Regions from separate parts of the Chromobacterium sp. genome, predicted to be linked through region 1. Evidence: riboswitches for the same ligand, from Rfam matches in the RefSeq annotation. Region 1 holds a riboswitch; the other holds the start of a gene.
What was found. A riboswitch is a leader RNA that binds a small molecule or an ion and turns the genes downstream of it on or off. The one in region 1 is predicted to bind FMN.
Positions count from the first base shown of each region.

Region 2: linked by a shared signal. The riboswitch ahead of ACE3QM_RS00260 (class I SAM-dependent methyltransferase) and the one ahead of ribB (3,4-dihydroxy-2-butanone-4-phosphate synthase) in region 1 are both predicted to bind FMN.

Region 1 is NZ_JAYSGF010000018.1:67,087-74,500, forward strand. Features, by position in the region: gene ACE3QM_RS11705 (hypothetical protein) at 1-13, opposite strand, end outside; gene ACE3QM_RS11710 (sensor histidine kinase KdpD) at 10-1,419, opposite strand; gene ribB (3,4-dihydroxy-2-butanone-4-phosphate synthase) at 1,472-2,131, opposite strand; FMN riboswitch at 2,258-2,404, opposite strand; gene ruvB (Holliday junction branch migration DNA helicase RuvB) at 2,497-3,531, shown strand; gene ACE3QM_RS11725 (hypothetical protein) at 3,642-4,049, shown strand; gene ACE3QM_RS11730 (PotD/PotF family extracellular solute-binding protein) at 4,086-5,159, opposite strand; gene proB (glutamate 5-kinase) at 5,262-6,380, opposite strand; gene ACE3QM_RS11740 (hypothetical protein) at 6,569-7,414, opposite strand, start outside.
Region 2 is NZ_JAYSGF010000001.1:69,795-77,208, forward strand. Features, by position in the region: gene hrpA (ATP-dependent RNA helicase HrpA) at 1-751, opposite strand, end outside; gene ACE3QM_RS00255 (DUF5329 domain-containing protein) at 849-1,214, opposite strand; FMN riboswitch at 1,298-1,460, shown strand; gene ACE3QM_RS00260 (class I SAM-dependent methyltransferase) at 1,554-2,291, shown strand; gene ACE3QM_RS00265 (hypothetical protein) at 2,375-3,169, shown strand; gene ACE3QM_RS00270 (epoxyqueuosine reductase QueH) at 3,142-3,807, opposite strand; gene ACE3QM_RS00275 (SpoIIE family protein phosphatase) at 3,889-5,091, opposite strand; gene ACE3QM_RS00280 (hypothetical protein) at 5,402-5,806, shown strand; tRNA gene ACE3QM_RS00285 (tRNA-Thr) at 5,852-5,927, shown strand; gene ACE3QM_RS00290 (hypothetical protein) at 6,385-6,735, opposite strand; gene ACE3QM_RS00295 (hypothetical protein) at 6,956-7,207, opposite strand.

The DNA of each region.
Region 1 (7,414 bases):
AGGGGAACGTCATGATAAATTCTCCGGTTCCGGCCAGCTCAGGCGGAAGCAGGCACCGGCGGTCTGGCGCTGTTCCAGCGTCAGTTCGCCGCGCATCAATTGGGCGAAGCCGAGCGCCATCGCCAAGCCCAAGCCGGTGCCGGGCTGTTCGCCCGGCGGCGGCGGGCCACTCCAGAATGGTTCGAAAATCCGCTCGCGTTGCGCCGTCGGCACGCCGGGACCCTGATCGCAGACTTCCAGCCAGACGCCGCCGGTGTCGCGGCCATGGCGGATGGACAAGGCGCTGCCGGCGGGGCTGTGGCGGATGGCGTTGATCAATAGATTGTCAAGAATGGTTTCCACCTTGGAGCGGTCGCCGCGAACCCGGGACGCCGCGCCGGCGACATCGACGCCCAGACGCTTGGCTTGCAGCAGCGGGCGGCTGGCCTGCAGCCGGTCCGCTATCAGCGCCGGCAGATCGAAGACTTCGACGGTCAAGATATCGGACAGCCATTGGCCGGCATCATAGCGCAATAAGGCCTCGACGCGCAGACGCAGGGTTTGCGCGTTGTTCTGCAGAATGAGCACGATTTCCTGCTGCTGCGGGGACAAGCGGCCCAGCACTTCTTCCCGCAACAGCGCGGCGGCTTCGTGAATGGCGGCCAGCGGGGTCTTCAATTCATGGGAAACCTGACGGAAGAAACGGCCTTTCTGTTCTTCCAGCGCCGCCAGCCGCCGATCCAGCTGAGCGAGCTCCAGCGCCAGGCGCTGCAGGTCGGCGGGGCCGGATTGCCGCCAGTCCTGCAGGCGAGCGCCATCGCTCATGCGCGCGATCTTGGCTTGCAGCTTGCGCAGCGGCCAGCTGATCAGCAGCGTCATCGCCAGCGCCAACAGCAGGGCGGAGACCAGCGACAGCCAGGCCAGCCGATCGGCGGTGCGGCGCATCTCGGTGATCGAGGACTGCCATTCGCGCTGGCTCTGGTCCAATTGTTGGTTGATCTGCAGGCTTTGCGCGCTCAGGTGCTGATCCAGTTGCCGGAACAGGCGGTCCCGTTGTGAGCCGGCGCGCGCAGGCAGCGCCTGTAACTGTGGTTGTATCGATAGGATCGATTCGGCGCTGCGCGTCAGCGCCGGATTGCCGCTACGCAGCAGCTTCTGTTGGGACAGCGCGATTTCCTGCCAGGCGCCGGCGGCGGCATTGGCCAGCGCGCGGTCTTTCAGAATCTGGGCCTGGCGCGTGGCGCGTTCAAACTGGGCGGATTGCTCGCGAGACACGCGGTTGGCGTCCTGCCAGTCCTTGGCCTGCTCCTGGTGCGAGCGCAGCGTGGTGGCGGCCTGCCCCAGTTCATTGCGCAGTTGGATCAGCACCGCGGAGGGCACGACGGCGACGATCAGAAAGCTGCTTAGCAGCAGACTGCGGAAGGAGAGAAAGCGAAGCATGGTCGGATCGGCGGCAGAGCCGCGGGCAGTTGCCCGCGGCTGGAGGCAAAGATCAAGCAGACAGCGGCGCGGCGGCTAAGTTCTGGCCGGCGATCCAGGTCGCGAGCTCGGCCACGCTCAAAATGGGTAGCGCATGCCGCTGCGCATAGTCCTGGATTTGCGCGCCGCGCATCATGCTGCCGTCCGGATTCATCAACTCGCACAGCACGCCGGCGGGCTGGAAGCCGGCCAATCGCGCCAGTTCCACCGCGGCCTCGGTGTGGCCGCGCCGGCTCAATACGCCGCCGGCGGCGGCGACCAGCGGAAAGACGTGGCCGGGACTGACCACGTCGTCGGCCTGCGCCTGTGGATGGACGGCGGCTTGTATGGTGCGCAGCCGGTCGGCGGCGGATACGCCGGTGCTGACGCCTTGAGCGGCTTCTATGCTGACGGTGAAGGCGGTGCCGTAGCGGCTGCCGTTGCGCTGCGTCATCGGCGGCAATTGCAGCCGGGCGGCATGCTCGGCGGTCAGGCACAGGCAGACGATGCCGCTGCAATCGCGGATCAGGCGCGCCATTTCGGCTTCGCTCAGCACGTCGGCGGCCAGGATCAGGTCGGCTTCATTTTCGCGATCGTCATCGTCGGGAACGATGACCGGCAGGCCGAGCCGCAAGGCGCTCAGCGCCGCCTCTATGCGTTGGGACAATGTGTCGGGGGATAAGGCGATACTCATGGAAACGGTCCTCTGATAGTTTGAGAAACAGGTTCCAGGGCGTGAAAAGGGCCGGCGCAAGCCTGCCCGCGCGCCAAGCGCGCAGCGACCACGCCGCGGGCGGCGACTGAGCGCGGCACGCGGCCTTGTCGTCTTCTCTCATCCGGACTATTACCGTCGGCTCTGGCCTGTCACCAGATCTGCTGACCCTCCGCCGGGAGGCGGAAGCGCTCGCGGGCTCGATCTTGCGATCATACCGCCGGTGGGGAGTTGCACCCCGCCCTGAAGACGTTGCGTTGGTACGCCAGGATTGGGCGGACCAGCGGCGATTATAGCGCCGCGGTGGTAAGATTGGGCATTCGTTTTTTTGGCCGGCGGCTGACACCATGATTGAAACCGACAACTTGTACGGCGGCGCGCCCGAGCCGCGCGTCGTTACCCAGCAAAGCCTGTCCAGCCAGGAAGAGGTGCTGGAACGCGCATTGCGCCCCAAGCAGCTGGACGAATATGTCGGCCAGAAAAAGGCGCGCGAGCAGCTGGAAATCTTTATCGAGGCGGCCAAGCGCCGCAAGGAAGCGCTGGACCATGTCTTGCTGTTCGGGCCGCCCGGCCTGGGCAAGACCACGCTGGCGCACATCGTCGCCCGCGAAATGGGCGTCAATCTGCGGCAGACTTCGGGGCCGGTGCTGGAGCGCGCGGGGGACCTGGCCGCCTTGCTGACCAATCTGGAGCCGCATGATGTGTTGTTCATCGACGAGATCCACCGGCTGAGCCCGGTGGTGGAGGAAATCCTCTATCCGGCGCTGGAGGATTACCAGATCGACATCATGATAGGCGAGGGGCCGGCGGCACGTTCGGTGAAGATAGATCTGCCGCCGTTCACCCTGGTCGGCGCCACCACCCGCGCCGGCATGTTGACCAATCCGCTGCGCGACCGCTTCGGCATCGTCGCGCGCTTGGAGTTCTACACCGCGGAAGAACTGACCCGCATCGTCAGCCGCTCCGCCGGCTTGCTGAACGTCAAGCTGGCGGACGACGGCGCGTTCGAAGTAGCGCGCCGCAGCCGCGGCACGCCGCGCATCGCCAACCGGCTGCTGCGCCGGGTGCGCGATTACGCCGAAGTGAAGGCCGACGGCACGGTCAGCGCCGAGGTGGCGGACGCCGCGCTGGCGATGCTGGATGTGGACCCGGCCGGTCTGGACATCATGGACCGCAAGCTGCTGCAGGCGATTCTGGAGAAGTTTTCCGGCGGGCCGGTGGGTCTGGACAATGTGGCGGCGGCGATAGGCGAGTCCACGGATACCATCGAGGATGTGATCGAGCCTTTCCTGATCCAGCAAGGCTATTTGCAGCGCACTCCGCGTGGTCGGATGGCGACAGCGCTGGCCTATCAGCATTTCGGCTTGCCGCTCAAGGATTGAGGCAGTGTCGCCTGCGCGCAGCAGCACGGCAATCCCTTGATCGCCGCCACCGCCGCTCAGGCGTACAATCCCGGCTTTGACACGGCATTCCGCTGCGGCGGGGGACGATTATGTTTTACGCTCTGTTTGGCCTGACCCTGGCGGTGGCGATTGCCACTTCGGTATTCACCGCGCGTTTTTTCGATCCGGCGGTCAACAAGATTCTGGCGCGCATCCTGGGACGGGATCTGACCGACGCCTGGCGCAAATACATTTTCTTCGCCATCGTGGTCACCGGGGTGTCCGGCGGGGTGCGGCAATGGTCGCTGGAGAAATACCTGCCGCCAGCCGCGGGCAAGGGCAGCACCGCGCTGGACCTGACCGGTGAACGCTGGCTGCTGGAGTTGTTCAATACCTTCATCGACACGCTGCGCTCCATCGCCTGGGTGATGCTGCTGTTCTTCCTGTGCGCGATGTTGGCCCATGTGATCATGAAGGCGGTGGAAATGCGCAAGGGCGAACACCCGCCCGGTGAATGAAAAATCCCGGTCTTAGGACCGGGATTTTCGCATCGATCAACGACCGATCTTGATTTGCGACCATAAGCGGTTCAATTCACGTCGGGACTTCACATCCAGGTCCTTCAAGGCCACGTACTTGCCCTTGGCCGGGTCCAGCATGATCACCGGGTTGGCCTTGATCTGTGGCTTGAAGAACGCTTCCGCTGCCTTGACCGGGTTGGTGGCGCCGATCTGGTTGGAGATCTCGGCGGCGTTCTTGCCGTCCAGCATGAAATTGATGAAGCGGTGCGCGAGGTCCGGCCTTGGCGCGTCCTTCAGCACCACCATATTGTCCACCGCCAGGATATTGCCTTCTTTCTGCGGCTGGTAAGCCAGCTTGAATGGACGTTTGGCGTGCTGCGCATCTTGCTGCGCCTGGAACAGATCGTTGGAATAGCCGTGGGCCACCCAGATATTGCCGACGGTCAGTTCCTTGATATAACTCTGGTTATTGAAGGCGGCCCAGTAGGGCTTGGCCTTGCGGATCACTTCAGCGGCGGCTTTCCAGTCGGCGGGGGAGGTGGAATTGGCGTCCTTGCCTAGGTAGAGCAGCGCGGCGGACATCAGTTCGCGCTGCGAATCCAGCACGGTGACCCGGCCCTTGATCTTGGCCAGCACCGCGGGGTCGAACAGCAGCGCCCAACTATTGGCCTGGGCCAGCACGCCGGCTTTTTGCAGCTGGGTCTCGTTGTAACCCAATAAGGTCAGCGATACCACGGTGGGCGCCGCCACCTTGTTGCCGGCATCGAATGGCGCATTCAGCGCCAGATAGCCGGCGTTGAGGTTTTTCCAATTGGGCAGCTGAGCCTTGTTCAGCGGCTGGGTCTTGCCCTGCTTGATCAAGGTGCTGACCGCGAAGGCGGTGGGAAACACCATGTCGTAGCCTTTGGCGCCGGCGGCCAGCTTGGCCAGCATTTCCTCGTTGTCACCGTAGTAGTCCTGTACCAGCCGGCATTTGCACGATTGTTCGAAACGCTTGGCGGTATCCGCGGACAGGGCGTTGTTCCAGTTGTAGATATGGAGTACGTCCTCGGCCATTGCCGAGCCCCAAGTCAGAGCCAGAAGCGCCGAAAGGGCCAGCTTTTTCATACGCGTGAATCCTCTAGAAAGCAGGTGATTAAGTAGAACGGCAAGCCTGGACCGGCTTGCCGCCTGAGGGAGCTGCCGCGCGCGCGGTGGGCCGGCAGGGTGTTACAAGGCAACCATATTGTCGCGATGGATCAGCTCCGGCTCTATCATGTAGCCGAGCGCGGCCTCGATTTCCCGCGTCGGTTTCTGCATGATGGTGCGCGCTTCGCTGGAGCTGTAGTTGACCAGGCCGCGGGCGACTTCCGCGCCGTCCTGGTCCACGCAGGCGACTGCTTCGCCGCGCAGGAAATCGCCTTCCACAGCGCAAACGCCGATAGGCAGCAGGCTGGTGCCGCGTTCGCGCACCGCTTGCGCGGCGCCGGCATCCAGCACCAGGCGGCCGGACAGCTTCAGGTGATCGGCCAGCCATTGCTTGCGCGCCGCCATGCGGCTGGTGGGCGGCAGCAACTGGGTGCCTATGCCCTCGCCGTCGGCCAGGCGCGACAGCACTTGATGCTCGCGGCCGCAGGCGATGACCGTGGCCGCGCCACTGCGCGCCGCGCGCTTGGCGGCGAGAATCTTGGTGATCATGCCGCCGGTGCCGACGCTGGAGCCGGCGCCGCCGGCCATCTCTTCCAGCCGGGCTTCGCCGGCAACGGCCTCGTGAATGAATTCCGCGTCCGGTTGTTTGCGCGGGTCGGCGCTGTACAGGCCTTGTTGATCGGTGAGAATGATCAGCGCGTCGGCCTCGATCAGATTGGTCACCAGCGCGCCCAAGGTATCGTTGTCCCCAAAGCGGATTTCATCGGTGACCACGGTGTCGTTCTCGTTGATGATGGGCACCGTGTTCAGGTTCAACAGGCTGGTCAGCGTGGAGCGGGCATTCAGGTAACGAGTGCGATCGGCAAGGTCTTCATGCGTCAGCAGAATCTGCGCGGTTTGTAGGCCGAAACCGCGGAAGGCGGTTTCATAAGCCTGGCACAAACCCATTTGCCCGACCGCCGCCGCGGCCTGCAATTCGTGCACGCCCTTGGGGCGCACGGTCCAGCCCAGGCGCTGGCAGCCTTCGGCAATCGCGCCGCTGGAGACCAGCACCACCTGTTTGCCGCGTCGCTTCAGTTCGGCAATTTCCGCGGCCCAGCGATTGAGCGCCGCCATATCCAGGCCCTTGCCGTCATTGGTGACGAGACTGGAGCCAACCTTGACCACAATCCGGTCGGCGGCGTGAATAACCGAGCGCATCCAAAACTCCATGAATCAAACGATAGATGCCGGGGAGTTTACCCGAAAAAAACGCCGCCGCGCCGCTGGCGCCGGGCTGGTCGCGGGTTTGCCGCCCGCTTGAGCGCGTAGCTCATTGATTCAATACGGTTTGGCGCTGCATCTTGGGCGAGCGGAAGGGGCGTGTCGAGTTAAAAGCTTGATCTGAATCAGAAATGGTTGCTATTGCGATATTCCATGATCTGGAACAGCGGCGTTTGCAGATGCAGTCGCGACACGCGTATCAGCGTTTCCTGTCCGCCGTCGCGCAAATGGAATTCGCGCAGCTGGCTGTACGGACGTCCAGCCATTAGCAGCAACTTGGGTGTGCCCGGCCGCTCTTCCAGCCGCAATGCGAACTGGAAGCTGTCACCGGCGTGGGTGATGCTGGGCATGGCCAGCACCGCGTGTGGCGGGGGAGCGATGAATTCCACGCCGCATTCGATTTCCCGGCCATCCGCGCGCAGCGAGATCCAGCGGACGATGGCCAGGCGGGCGTTCTCCGGTTGACCAGGCGGGGTGGTCAGCAGCAATTCGCCGGCGCGCAGCGATTGTTCACGCGGCAAGCCATGTAGCAGCAGGCCGTTGTCGTTTTGATTGGCAATGGCCAGCAGGCAAGGCGGCGGTGGCGCGCGCAGGCGGCCGGCGCTTTCTTCCTCCATGCCCGGCAACTGCCAGCTCAGATCATTGCAATGGAACCAGACGCCGGGCACCGAGGCGATGATTTCGACGATGGCTTGGGTTTTCAGGCGTGGATGCCGGCGTCGCTTGGGCTGGTGCCACTCTTCCACCAGCATAGACAAAAGCTGCAATTCGTCGGTCATCAGGCCTTGCTGGCGATTGTTCTGCGCCTTTTGCAAGGCTTCTCGGCTTTTTTCCAGGATATCGCGCAGCGGCTCAAGATCGAATAGAAAGCAGTTGGGGCCGAGCTTGTTCGCCGAAATCGGCAGAAAGCGCGGCGGCGAGTCGATCTGCTGGTCCACCAGATAGCCATGGACAGCCTGGGACAAGGCTTC
Region 2 (7,414 bases), on a different contig from region 1:
GGCCGGAGACTTCGATCACTGGCGCGCCGTCGAAATGGCGGGAGAAGCGGTCGGCATCTATGGTGGCCGAGGTGATGATCACCTTCAGGTCCGGCCGACGCGGCAGCAGCTGTTTCAGATAACCCAGCAGGAAGTCGATGTTGAGGCTGCGCTCATGCGCCTCGTCGATGATGATGGTGTCGTAGCTTTCCAGGTAACGGTCGGTCTGGGTTTCCGCCAGCATGATGCCGTCGGTCATCAGCTTGATCACCGATTTGTCCGACAGCTTGTCGGTGAAGCGCACTTTGAAGCCGACATGCTCGCCCAGCGTGGATTTCAGTTCCTGGGCGATGCGGCTGGCCACCGAGCGCGCGGCCAGGCGGCGCGGCTGGGTGTGGCCGATCAGGCCGTGCACGCCGCGGCCCAGTTCCAGGCAGATCTTGGGCAGCTGGGTGGTTTTGCCGGAGCCGGTTTCGCCGCAGATGATCACCACCTGGTGACGCTCGATCGCGGTCTTGATGTCGGCCAGTTTCTGGTTGACCGGCAGGGCGTCGTCAAAATCGGGCTTGGGCAGATGGGCGCGGCGCGCGGCCACCTTGGCGGCGGAGCGCTCGATCTGCGTCTGGATATCGGCCAGCTGCCTGTCCGCGGGCTGGTTTTTCTTCAGCCGCTCGGCGGCGTCGCTCAGTTTGCGGCGCAAGGCGTGGCGGTCGCGGATCAGGCAGGAGGGGAGGTCGGCCTTGAGTTGGGCCAGCAGCTGGGCAGCAGTCATCGGGAAAAGAACACTGGATTACAGGAAAGCGGTGATTATAACAGCTGCGTGGCGCTCCGGCAGGCCTGGATTGCCGGCCGGACGCCCGTGGAACGGCTTATTTGCGCTGGCGGTAGCGGCCCAGCTCCGCTTTCAGCCAGGCGGCGCTGGCCACTGGCTGCGCCGCGCCGCAACGCACTTGGTAGGCTTTGCCGCTGATGCTGCTCTGGGTGGCCGCGCGTTCGATGAAGCTTTCCGCGTTGCTGACCCAGTCTTTTTTCAGCAAATACTGGTATTTGTCGTTCAGATGATCGCGGGCCTCCTTGGAACCGTACCAGCTGCCGTTGCGGTTGAATTCACAGCCGGATTTGGCCAGATAGTCCAGCAGGTGATCGATTTCAGCTTTGGCGGCGGGGGTGGGCGCGGCGATGGCGGCGCCGGCGCTCAAACAAAAAACCAGCCAGATCGGCAGCTTCAGGGTCATGCATCGCTCCATTGCAATTGGAATGCGCTGACTATGCGCGATGGGGCTGGGCTTGTCCAACTTCTACGCCGCCTTTATGCTGTGCCGGTCTTCAGGGCGGGGTGAAACTCCCCACCGGCGGTATGCCGCGGCGAATGCCGGCGGCGAGCCCGCGAGCGCCGCGCAGCCGTTTCCATGATGCGCGGGTCAGCAGATTCGGTGAGAAGCCGAAGCCGACGGTGATAGTCCGGATGAGAGAAGACGCGCGCCAGGCTCTGAGAGCCTGGCGTGTCTTTGCGCGTCGGCATCGCCGCGCGTCGCCCTGGGGCGCTTTCCTTAGATTTTTTACGGAGCCTCCCCATGCAGCAAAACATCTACGACCATCCGATCTTTTTCTCCCAATACCAAGCCTTGCGCGACAGCGACACCGGGCTGAACGGCGTTTTGGAGCAGCCCGCCTTGCGCGGCGCGCTGCCGCCGCTGGCCGGCGCCGACGTGCTGGACCTGGGTTGCGGTTTCGGCGATTTCGCCCGCTGGGCGCGCGGCGAGGGCGCGGCCAGCGTCACCGCGGTGGACTTGTCCGAGCGCATGCTGGAACAGGCGCGAGCGCGCACCCAGGATTCAGCGATTCATTACCGGCGCGCGGCCATCGAGGACTATCAGCCGCCCGCCGACGCTTATGATCTGGCGGTGTCTTCGCTGGCGCTGCACTATGTGGCGAATTACGCTGCGGTGGCGGCGCGCGTGTTCGCCGCGCTGCGGCCAGGCGGCGTGTTCGCGCTGACGGTGGAGCATCCGATTTGCACCGCCAGCCCGCAGGGCTGGGCGCTGGACGCGGCGGGCGAGCCATCACACTGGACGCTGGACGCGTATTTCCAGCAAGACGCGCGCACAAGCCGCTGGTTCGTCGACGGCGTGATCAAGCAGCACCGCACGGTGGAAAGCTATGTGAAAGGCTTGTTGGACGCCGGCTTCCAACTGCTTCACCTGGGCGAGCCCGCGCCAGACCCGCAGACGCTGGCATATCGGGACGGTTTACGGCCGCACGCGCGCCGTCCGGCCTTGCTGCTGCTCGTCGCGCGAAAGCCTGCGCGCTAGCGCGGCCTTGCCGGGTCGGCGCGCAGAACCAAGCCGCGCCGACCTGGTCCAGCAATAATCGGGCAAGAATCAGGAGGAGGGCGATGAGAAGAGGGTGGGCTGCGGGGATTCTGATTCTGGTCTTATCGACGGCGTCCGCCATCGGCAAGACCCCGCCGGAACGGGCCGTCATCGAACCGGCCCACATCGTCGAGGCCATCAAGTTGCAACAGGAAGCGGACGCCGCCAAGGACAGGCCGCCGCAAAACGGCGAGCCGTGGTTCGCGGTTTTGGAGGGTTCTCGTCCCATCATCGTCACCGCGCCGCACGCCACTAGCCCGTTTCGCGACGGGCAATACCGTTTCTCCGACGGCGGCGGCACCGCGGCCTTGGCGGCGATGTTGCACCAACTGGCCGGCGCCACTGCGATCTACACCACCCGCGCCTCGCCGTCCGACCCCAATTACGAAGACGACAACGCCTTCAAACGCAAGCTGGCGGCTTTGATTGCCGACCAGCGCCCCTTGCTGGTGCTGGACTTGCACGGCAGTCATCCCTACCGGCCCTACGACGTGGATTTCGGCACCCTGAACGGAGCTTCGCTCCTGGGTAAGCCCTGGCTGCGACAGCGGCTGGAGCAGCGTTTGCGAGGGCAGGGCGTGCTCAATCTCTCCGACAACTACTTCGCCGCGTCCAAGCACCAGACCATCGCCAAATTCGCCTCGCGGCTGGGCGTGCCCGCCATTCAGCTGGAAATCAGCAGCACCTGGCTCACGCCCTCGGACGGGAGTCTGGCCGCGCATCGCTTCTCCCAGCTCTTGCAGGCGCTGGTGCGCTACGCGCGGGAGATAGAGAGCGAGGCGACCGCGCCTCAGGCCTGGCTGTCTTCGTCGCCGTAGTATTTGACGCCCAGGCGGATCACCGGACGGCCGCTGTCGCGGCGCTGGCGGTTGCTGTCGCGCAGGGAATAGGCGCAACCGCAGTACTCCTGTTGATAGAACTGTTCGCGCTTGCTGATTTCTATCATGCGCGCGGAGCCGCCGCCCTTGCGCCAGTTGTAGTCCCAATAGATCAGGCCGGGGTAGCGCGCGGCCGCGCGCGCGCCGCAGTCGTTGATCTGCTGCATGTTTTTCCAGCGCGAAATCCCCAGCGAGCTGGTGATGACGGGGAAGCCGTGCTCATGCGCGTACAGGGCGGTGCGCTCGAAACGCATGTCGAAGCACATGGTGCAGCGCACGCCGCGCTCCGGCTCATCCTCCATGCCCTTGGCGCGTGCGAACCAATTGTCGCGATCATAATCTGCATCGACGAAGGGAATGCCGAACTGCTCGGCGAAACGGATGTTCTCGTTCTTGCGCAGTTCGTACTCTTTCAGCGGATGGATGTTGGGGTTGTAGAAGAAGATGGTGAAGTCGATGCCCGTGGCTTGCATCGCCTCCATCACTTCTCCGGAGCAGGGCGCGCAACATGAGTGCAGCAAGACCTTGTCATGGCCGTCCGGCAGGGGCAGCGGCTGGCGCTCAAATGCTATGTTCATGGCGGTGGGTGGCGTCATATGAAAATTGCGAATTATGTTGCCGCGCCGCCGTGGAATCAAGGCGCGCCCGCCATCGCCCGCTCAAACGTCCTGCCATCCCGGCTGGGATGAGGGGGCTTTCGCTTCCGCGCGCACGATTTGGGGTGGCGCGCTAAGCACCAGCAAGGAAGCGTCATCCAGCATCGCCTCGTTCTGGCGGTGGCGCTGCAAGGCCTGCAGCACGCTATCGCCGATCCGATCCGGCCAGCCGGTTTCCACCGCCTTGACCACGCCGTCCAGGCCGAACATTTGCTCATTATCCGCCCGCGCCTCGGTAATGCCGTCGGAGCTGATCACCAGCCGGTGTCCGCTTCCCAGTCTGCCGCTTTCCAGCGATTTGTCGAACTGCCCGGCCTCCAGTATGCCCAGCGGCGGGTGCTCCGAGCGGAAGTGCTTGATCTTGCGTCCGGCGGCATCGAACATCAGCGCGCAGGGAATGCCGCCGTTCCAGACCTGCAGGCATTGGCTGTCGGCATCGATGGCGACGATGATGGCGGCGACGAAGCGGCCGAAGGGCAGCAGCCGGTGCAATTTGTCGTTGATGGCGGCGGCGATGTCGCTCAGCGGCGTTTGCGCTTGCGCCAGATCATAAAAACACTCCACCGCCGGAATCGCGCTAATCGCGGCGGTAAGTCCGTGGCCGGTGCAGTCGGCCAACATCAGATACTCGCGCTCGTCGGCGCGGGCGTAGCAAATCAGGTCGCCATTGAATTGCGAGGCGGGCCGCAGATGGCGCCAGACATGGGCGGGCAGTTCCAATTGCTGCCGGTTCAGGCGTTCCACCAGCTCCAGCGCATAGCTTTGTTCACGTTCGTTGCTGAGGAAGTAATGTTCCAGGCGCACCGCGTCCTGATTGATCTGCTGCTGCATCTTGGCGATGCGCAGGAAAACCTGGACCTTGGCCGCCAGCAGTTCCGGGCTGACCGGCTTGGTCAGATAATCGTCGCCGCCGGCCTTGAGCCCGTCGATCAAGTCTTGCTGCTGACTCAGGCCCGTCAGGAAAATGATGGGCACCCAGTGCTCGCCAAACAGCGCGCGCAACTCCACCGTGGCCTGCAAGCCATTCATCACCGGCATGATGATGTCCATCAGGATCAGGTCGTAGCGGGTTTCCCGGCAACGAGCCAGCGCTTCCTCGCCATTATTGGCGAGATCGCAGCAATAGCCCTGATCCTGGATCAGGGTGCTGACCGTCAGGCGATTGGTGGCGCTGTCGTCCACGAGCAGGATTTTCGGCGGGGGCATGCGGTTTTCCTGTGCGGCAGGGGTAAAGGCGTGATTTGCGCAAGCAGCCATGGGTGCAATTACATTGGCATCATGTTTGGGGTATAGCATATGCGGTCGCACAATGTCGCATTGCAAGGCAAAAGCGTACCGCCAGGCAGGACCGCGGCAAGATTGCCGCGGCTGTCAATTTCCGCTAAGCCACCCTGGCGGCGCATGCTAGTATGCGGGTTTTGGCGGCGCTCTGCGCCGGCCGTTCCTGCACAGAAAGTCCCAGACCCTGATCATGAAATTCGCAACCCATTCCATTGCGCTGGCGCTGAGCCTGGCGTTGATCAGCCCGGCCAGTCTGGCCGAACCCGAAGACATGCCGCTGCCGGGCGATGTACAGCTGGCCCCAGCCAGCAAGCCGGCGCGCAAGGCCGCCCCGGTCAAAACCATTCAGCCGGCCGAATCCGTCCGCGCCAGCAAACAAGCCAAACCGGCGCGCCAGGCCAAAAGCAAGGCCAAGGCAAAAACCGCCAAGCAGAGCAAAGGCCAGGCCAAGGCCATCAGCGCCAAGCAGGCGCGCCACGGCAAGGCAGCCAAGCCGGCTCACAAGCAGCAGCGTGCCGCCAAAGCCGCAAAGCGCGTGCCGCAGGCAAAAAAAAGCACGGTTAAAAAAACCAGCAAAAACAAAAAGGTAGTCAAGGGCGCTAAAAAGACGCATAAAAAAGCGTCCAAAAAGGCGCGTTGACGGCTTGCCAAAGCCATTGAGGCGCGACATAATACGCCTCTCTTCGCCGGTGTAGCTCAGTTGGTAGAGCACCTGACTTGTAATCAGGGGGTCGCGAGTTCGATTCCTGCCGCCGGCACCAATACCTGTAGTTAAATCAAGCACTTAGCGTTGATTTGGCGTAAAAATGGCGTAATGGCCATGAAAAAAGCCCAGCATGTAAAACATGGCTGGGCTTTTTTACGTACGTCCGGATTACAACCATAACGCATCCAGGGTCAGACTGCGATTTTCAATGGACCTCGACGCCGACCTGCACGTCCCTGGGGCACCGTGCCCCGATTCTTTCGGCACCACTCGACTACTTCATCAGCGAACCAGCGCTTGCAGCCTTCACGCGACCCAGTGGTTTGAATTGGGATAGGGAAATTGGGACGGCAAACGATTGATTTCCGAATGGTCTGCTCGCTCAGGTCCAGCCATTCTGCAATGTGAGAAAGGGACCACACCGTCGGCGCGGACTTCGTCTCAAGCGAAACCAAAATTGCATCCAGTCTGTGGAGGAGTTGGTCTTCCATAGTTGTCCTTCGTGCTGCACGTTATTGTTGTTGAGGCGGAAGAACGGGGCCGACAAACTCCCAGCCCTTCATCCCGTAGCGGATGCCTTCCAAGTTGCTGACATCGATCAGTGCCCACTTCATCGGCGGGCCGCAGCGTGCCCAATAGCGATTGCCGGGTTTCAACTGGTCAACGCTCAAAATGATTTGCTGTCGCAGCTGCGCGATGTAATGGGCAACAGCCGCAGCGTCCTGGCCCTCAGGCCAGCGAACGCTGCCGAGCGTCATCTGCAGCAGGGTTTGGATATCGCGCTCGTACTGCGCCGCGCGGGCGACGGCCGCCAACATTTCATCCTGGATTTCGCCGACCAGCTGCAGGTGATACGGAGTCATTGGGACTGACTCAGAAACGGCAGAGCGGATTGTTTGGAGGAGGGCGAGCCGGCTGCCATGAAAGCCGGAGCCTGACAGAGCGAGCCCATGCTCGCCGGCCAATTGGATTACTCGTCGGTCGGGGATCATCGTCACCTCAAAACTAAGGCCGCTCGGTGGCGGCCTGGAGGGTTATCGCGGTATCTTCGTTGTGGAAGTCGTCTTATTCAGCTGTTGTTTTTCAGCGTGGGCTCAGGTCGGTCAACTCGTGGAAGATGCTCTCCCATTCGATGCGTTCCGCGTTGATCTCAGTGCGCTGACCGACCCAATCCTCCACCGCCCGCCCTTTATCGATCATTTCGACAGGATCACGTGCCGCGTGCCAGGCTCCATGAGCGTAATCCGTCAGGCGCTGCAAATCCTCATCTAGTAGCGGCTGGACAGCCTGGTGCTGACGGTACAGCTCGGACAGATTGTCGTAGTTGGGGAGCATGTGAGGCTCCTAGATTTTCGGTCTGCAGGCCTCATGGATTTTTCCATGTCAGTCTTGTAGCTCGGGAAATTAATTTCTATTGACCGGGCTTTGTTGTTTCTTCAGTTGTACCGGCCTAGCACATGTATACCTGTTCTCATTTGTCATTTTTTGTGAGACAATTGCAATATTTTTAGTCGACTTATAGCGCGCAAAAAAAGGGGGTGG